3 regions of the Pseudomonas agarici genome follow, and region 1 is predicted to be linked to each of the others. Evidence: predicted binding sites of a transcription regulator. Region 1 holds the regulator's gene; each other region holds the start of a gene.
The links. The regulator FliA, encoded in region 1, starts transcription of late flagellar genes. The targets are predictions, from matches to a motif close to CTAAAGTTTNNNNNNNNNNNGCCGNTAA.
Positions count from the first base shown of each region.

Region 2: a site for FliA is predicted at 1,054-1,081, ahead of AWM79_RS09825 (flagellar protein MotY). Genes of this name have one in related genera too.
Region 3: a site for FliA is predicted at 1,193-1,220, ahead of motA (flagellar motor stator protein MotA). Genes of this name have one in related genera too.

Region 1 covers NZ_CP014135.1:1,890,966-1,893,235, forward strand. Annotated here, with positions in the region: gene AWM79_RS08290 (protein phosphatase CheZ) at 1-325, opposite strand, end outside; gene AWM79_RS08295 (chemotaxis response regulator CheY) at 348-719, opposite strand; gene fliA (RNA polymerase sigma factor FliA) at 900-1,640, opposite strand; gene fleN (flagellar synthesis regulator FleN) at 1,637-2,270, opposite strand, start outside.
Region 2 covers NZ_CP014135.1:2,218,856-2,221,125, reverse strand. Annotated here, with positions in the region: gene pyrC (dihydroorotase) at 1-988, opposite strand, end outside; gene AWM79_RS09825 (flagellar protein MotY) at 1,145-2,050, shown strand; gene AWM79_RS09820 (argininosuccinate synthase) at 2,155-2,270, shown strand, end outside.
Region 3 covers NZ_CP014135.1:4,476,126-4,478,395, forward strand. Annotated here, with positions in the region: gene motB (flagellar motor protein MotB) at 1-270, opposite strand, end outside; gene motA (flagellar motor stator protein MotA) at 274-1,125, opposite strand; gene AWM79_RS19680 (HDOD domain-containing protein) at 1,336-2,270, shown strand, end outside.

The DNA of each region.
Region 1 (2,270 bases):
TCTCCACTAGATCCATGGTGCGGTTGGCCGCCGCCTCGGTCAGCCGGACCACATAGGACAAGCGTTCGGTCGCGTCGGTGATCTGCGAAACCTCCTCGGCTTGCGGCATGGTCGGATCAATCTGAAAATTGACGATGGCGCTGTGCAGTTCGCGAGTCAGCTTGCCGACTTCCAGATACAGGCCGCGGTCACGGGTCTGGTTAAGCTCATGGATCATTTGCACCGCGTCGCCGAAGCGGCCCTTTTCAAGGCTGTCGACCAGTTCACGGGCATGTTTTTTCAGGGTCGATTCAAAATCGCCCAGTGAAGATTCGTTGTGCTCCATAGCGCCCCCGTGGCGGACTTCATCAACCGATGCGTTCGAAGATCTTCTCGATTTTCTCTTTCAGCGCCTGGGCCGTGAATGGTTTGACCACATAGCCGTTGACGCCGGCCTGGGCGGCTTCGATGATCTGCTCGCGCTTGGCTTCGGCCGTGACCATCAGCACCGGCAGGTGCTTGAGTTTTTCATCGGCACGCACATGGCGCAGCAAGTCGATGCCGGTCATGCCGGGCATGTTCCAATCGGTGACCAGAAAGTCGATGCTACCGCTATTGAGGACCGGAATGGCGGTGGTACCGTCATCGGCCTCGACCGTGTTGGTGAACCCGAGGTCACGCAACAGGTTTTTGATGATCCGCCGCATCGTTGAGAAATCATCAACAATGAGGATTTTCATGTTCTTGTTCAATTCGACCTCCAAGCAGTCTTAAACGCGTTTCAGCACCTGAACGCGCTGTTCAATCAATTCGGCACAGCTTTCGACAGCCCCTACTGCATGGAAATCACTACCGACCGAGCGCCGAGGCACCGTCAAACGCCGCATCGGTCTCGTTCGCAGTGTCCCCCACACCGCCTGTCAACGCGCTCGCCATTCCCCCAAACGCCCCCGCAAACGGGCCGCGCACTGGCTGTGTAACTGGCTGACTCGTGATTCGCTGACCCCCAGCACCTCACCGATTTCCTTGAGGTTCAGCTCCTCGTCGTAGTACAGCGCCAACACCAGTCGCTCACGCTCCGGCAAATTGGCAATCGCATCCGCCAACGCGGTCTGGAAGCGTTCATCCTCCAGGTCGCGTGACGGTTCGAGATGAGCACTCGCGCCATCCTCATGCAGCCCTTCATGTTCGCCGTCCTGCAACAGGTCGTCGAAACTGAACAGTCGGCTGCCCAAGGTATCGTTCAAAATTGCGTAATAATCATCGAGGCTCAATTGGAGTTCGGCTGCGACTTCGTGATCTTTAGCATCACGACCGGTTTTCGCTTCAATTACCCTGATTGCGTCACTGACCATACGGGTATTGTGGTGTACCGAACGGGGTGCCCAGTCGCCCTTGCGGACCTCATCGAGCATTGCACCGCGAATCCGGATACCGGCATAGGTTTCAAAACTTGCACCCTTGCTGGCGTCATATTTGGTTGAGACTTCCAACAGACCGATCATGCCCGCCTGGATCAGATCCTCGACCTGGACACTGGCCGGCAGCCGCGCCAACAAGTGATAGGCGATTCGCTTGACCAACGGCGTATAACGCTCGATCAACTCATACTGGCTGTCACGCGACGAGTTGGAATACATGCGATAGCCACTGGCGGTCATAGCACCGGTCCCGCGCTCGTCCGATGCACCAGACGTTCGACGAAAAACTCCAAATGCCCCCGTGGGTTGGCGGGCAACGGCCAGGTGTCGACCTTCTGGGCGATGGCCTTGAACGCCAGCGCACATTTCGAACGAGGGAACGCTTCGTAGACGGCACGCTGCTTCTGCACAGCCTTGCGCACGCATTCATCGTAAGGAACCGCACCGACGTATTGCAGGGCGACATCAAGGAAGCGATCGGTGACTTTAGTCAACTTGGCGAACAGGTTGCGTCCTTCCTGCGGGCTCTGGGCCATGTTGGCCAGCACCCGGAAGCGGTTCATACCGTAGTCACGATTGAGCAGCTTGATCAGCGCATAAGCATCGGTGATCGAGGTCGGTTCGTCGCAGACCACCAACAGTACTTCCTGGGCCGCGCGGACGAAACTGACGACCGAGTCTCCAATACCCGCGGCAGTATCGATCACCAACACATCGAGGTTGTCGCCAATATCGCTGAAGGCGTTGATCAGGCCGGCATGCTGAGCCGGGCTTAGATGAACCATGCTCTGGGTGCCGGAGGCGGCCGGGACGATACGGATCCCGCCCGGTCCCTGCAGCAACACATCGCGCAGCTCACAGCGCCCCTCG
Region 2 (2,270 bases), 330 kb from region 1:
CGGACAGCTCGCCAAATGGCAGGCTGGCAGGGGCGGTCCACTCCTCGCGGACCAGGGTGATGCGCTCGCTGTTCGGTGCCAGGCCGTAGAAGCGTGGGCCGTGCAAGCTGGCGAAACCTTCGAGCTTGTCCAGGGCATTGCGTTGTTCGAATGCCTCGGCATACAGCTCGATAGCCGCATAAGCGGTGTAGCAGCCGGCGCAACCGCAGGCGGTTTCCTTGGCATGCTGGGCATGGGGCGCCGAGTCGGTGCCGAGAAAGAACTTTTCGCTGCCGCTGGTGGCGGCGTCGAGCAGGGCCTGTTGGTGGGTGTTGCGCTTGAGGATGGGCAGGCAGTAGAAGTGCGGCCGGATACCGCCCACCAGCATGTGGTTGCGGTTATAGAGCAGGTGGTGCGCGGTAATGGTCGCACCGACGTTGGCCGCAGCCTCGTTGACGAATTGCACCGCGTCGGCGGTGGTGATGTGTTCGAACACTACTTTCAGCGTTGGGAAGCGCTCGACCACACGGCGCATGTGTTCGTCGATGAATAGCTTCTCGCGGTCGAACACGTCGACATCGCCACGGGTCACTTCACCGTGGATCAGTAGTGGCATGCCAACCTCGGCCATGGCTTCCAGGACCGGAAAAATCTTGTCCACGCAGGTGACGCCGGAATCCGAGTGGGTGGTCGCACCGGCTGGATAGAGCTTGGCCGCGTGGACAAAACCGCAGGCCTTGGCGGCGCGGATATCCTCGGGCTGGGTCTGGTCGGTGAGGTAGAGCACCATCAGCGGTTCGAAACGGCTACCGGTCGGCCGTGCCGCGAGAATGCGCCGGCGATAGCCATCGGCCTCGGCGGCGTTGCGTATCGGAGGCACCAGGTTGGGCATGATGATGGCGCGACCAAAGGTGCGCGCAACATCCGCTACAGTGTGAGGTAACACAGCACCATCGCGAAGATGAATATGCCAGTCGTCGGGACGCAGCAGGGTCAGGCGGTCGGACATTGGGGATTCCAGGCGGGTCGAACTGATGGGAATGCTACCGGAAAAGACTCTCTCAGGCACTCGCTATCAAGTTTTGCTGCCAGTGACCGATATCCCGAACGTAGTGTGTAGAGCCGGTATGCCAGTCTCAAAGTCGTGAAACCATTGGAGCCTCCCGTGCGCCAGCGTTATTTAGCCTTGCTCAGTATGTTCGTCAGTCTGCCCACCGTGGCGCTGACCTTCCAGACCCGTCTGGAGAGCATCGAGTGGAAAGTGGAAGGTGACCCATTCGAGTGTCGACTGGCTCAGCCGATCACCGACTTCGGTTCGGGCGAGTTCGTGCGACGGGCGGGCGAGCAGGCGATTTTTCGTCTGAGGGCCTATAACCATGTGTTCGGCGGTGGTTCGGCAACCCTGCTGGCCGCGGCTGCGCCTTGGCAACCCGGGCGCGGTGATATCAACCTGGGATCGGTGCAGGTTGGCAACGGCGATATCCTGTTCAACAGTTCCCAAGGCCAGGCTGGTGGGCTGTTTCGTGGTCTGTTCGAGGGCCGCAGCCCGGTCATTCGTCATTACTCGCGAGACGGCGGGGTTGCCGAAGTGCGGCTGCTGCCGGTGAAGTTCAGCCAAGCCTACAGCGATTTCCAGGCTTGTACCGCCAAGCTGCTGGCGAAGAACTTCGAGCAGGTGAAGCAGGCCGAGATTGGCTTTCCCGGTGGTGGTATCGATCTGGATGCGCAGGCCAAAGCCCAGTTGCAGGTGATGCTGGACTTCATCAAGGCAGATCCCCGCGTCAATCACATCGAACTCGACGGTCACTCGGACAATAGCGGTAATCGCCTGACCAATCGCGACCTGTCGCGTCGGCGAGCACTGTCGGTGAAGGACTTTTTCACGGCCAACGGCATTCCGGAATCACAGATCATCGTGCGCTTCCACGGTGAGCGTTACCCGTTGGCGCCTAATACCAACTCCGCCAACCGGGCGAAGAACCGTCGGGTCAACATTCATCTCGAGCGCGTTCCGGCACTTGAAAAACCGGCCCCGACGGCGGCGGCGGGAAATTCGGCGACAACTTCCTGAATCGGCTGTCGTCGCTCGTTCGACATTAGCTGTCGCGCCTCTGTAAATTCGCGGTTTTGGTCGGTAGAATCGGTGCCTTTCCGTACAACCCGTGGAGTGATGGCATGGCCGACGTAAACAAGGTCGTTCTCGCGTATTCCGGCGGCCTGGACACTTCGGTGATCCTCAAGTGGCTGCAGGATACTTATAACTGTGAAGTGGTGACCTTCACTGCGGACCT
Region 3 (2,270 bases), 2.6 Mb from region 1:
GTTGAGGGTCTGGTCCGGTGCCAGCACTGGTGAACCGCCGAGGTCAATGATGTAGGGCGTACCGCTCTCGGAGAAACCGATCGGGTCCTTGAAATAGCCGGCGATGGCGATCTTCTGTTCCGGGGTGGCCGTGGACAGCAGCCACAGCACTAGGAAGAATGCCATCATCGCCGTGGCGAAGTCGGCGAAGGCGATTTTCCAGGAACCGCCATGATGCCTGCCGGCAAAGCGCTTGACGCGCTTGATAATGATCGGCTGATTGTTTTCCATGACTCAGCGACCGCGAACCGCTTGTTCCAGCTCGGCGAAGCTGGGACGGTGCTGCGGATACAGAACCTTGCGCCCGAACTCCACCGCCAGCGAAGGCGGCATGCCGGAGGCCGAGGCCACCAGGGACGCCTTGATCGCTTCATAGATATTCAGTTCTTCCCTGGCGTCATGGGACAACGAGGTCGCCAGCGGGCCAAAGAAGCCATACGCCGCGAGAATACCGAAGAAGGTACCCACCAGCGCCGCACCCACGTGCAGGCCGATGGACTTTTGGTCGCCCTCGCCCAGGGAAGCCATGGTCACCACGATCCCCAGTACCGCCGCGACGATACCGAAGCCGGGCATGGCGTCGGCGATGCCGTTCACTGCATGGGAAGGATGCTCCAGCTCTTCCTTGAGGCTGAACAGCTCCATGTCGAACAACCCTTCCAATTCATGGGGCGCCATGTTGCCGGAGGACATGATGCGCAGGTAATCGCAGATGTAGGCGGTCATACGCTCGTCCTTGAGCACTGCCGGATACTTGGCGAAGATCGGGCTGGCAGCGGCTTCTTCAATATCGCCTTCAATCGCCATCATGCCTTCACGGCGGCTCTTGTTGAGAATTTCGTAGATCAACCCCAACACCTCGAGATAGAAGGTGTGGGTAAAGCGCGAACTGAACATGCCCAGGGACTTCTTGACCACGTGCAGGGTCATGTAGCCGGGGTTGGCCTGCAGGAACGCACCAAAGGCGGCCCCCCCGATAATCATCACCTCGAAGGGCTGGATCAGGGCGGCAATCTTGCCATGGGAGAGCACGTACCCGCCGAGTACGCTCGCGAATACGACGATGATGCCGATAATTTTAGCCATAGGGTCAGAGCACTTACTGAGTCGGGTTCAAGGTCACATTCGGAAGTTAATCAATCTCTTCTTCTCCTTATCGGCGAATCTGCGCCAGACTATAGCCAGTCCAGGCGAAAAATCAGCAAGCAAGCCGCGCAATACCTCGCGCCGACGCCGTTACACCGCCTGCCAGGCCCGTTCCGGGCGTGTTAACCGTGATGATGATCGCGCTCGATTATGGCCAATGAAACGACTGTCTCCAGCTCAACGCCAAGCACCCTGCAAGGCTGGATGAAGCTGTTGCAAGCTGTATGCTTGCCTGTCCCCCTGGACAGTCACGACCGCGTCTGCCGGGCGATCCGCGACCGCCACAGTTCGCTGCGTGACATCGCCGAGCTGATGCAGGACAGCCCCGCGCTGGCGCTGAGCGTGATCTGCGAAGCCAACCAGCACACCCATGGCAGCATGACCGAGCCGGCCGAGAGCCTTGAGGTGGCGATCAATCGCCTGGGCCTCAAGCGCACCGAGGAGTTGCTCGAACGCCTGCCTACGCGACCGTCGGAGGACATCCCGGCAGCCCTGCGGCAAATACAGCTGATCAGCCAGCATGCCAGCCAGCAGGCCAATGGCCTGTTCGCCGCACGCCTGGCGCGACTCTGGCAGGATATCCATTGGGGCAGCCTGCTGTTTCTCGCGCCCCTGTGGCCGCTGGCGATGACTCACCCGAAGCTACTCGAGGACTGGGAGTTACGGGTACTGCACAAACACCAGCCAGCCGCCGGCGTCGAACTGCAATTGTTCGGCATCCGCCTGCTGGAGTTGTGCCAGGGGCTGGCCGATGCCTGGCGCTTGCCGGTCTGGGTGAGCCAGGGCTATCAGTTGCTGCTCAGCGAACCGCGCACGCTGGCCAAGGTGCTGCATATCGCCCGCGACAGCAGTGACCGGCTGCGCCAGCAACAGCGGCTGGATGCCGATCCGGCCCTGCGCCGCTGGCTGAACCAGCCGGCCAATACCATCCTGCTGGCCAACGGCCTGGCCCTCGCGGCGCAGCAGGCCTGGAACAGCCCGCACTGCCTGCGCTGGCAGCTCCTGTCGAGCCTTTACCTGCAACAGCCGCTGGAGCACTTACAACAACAGATCCACCAGCAGGCAGCCCAGAGTGCCAATCAGCA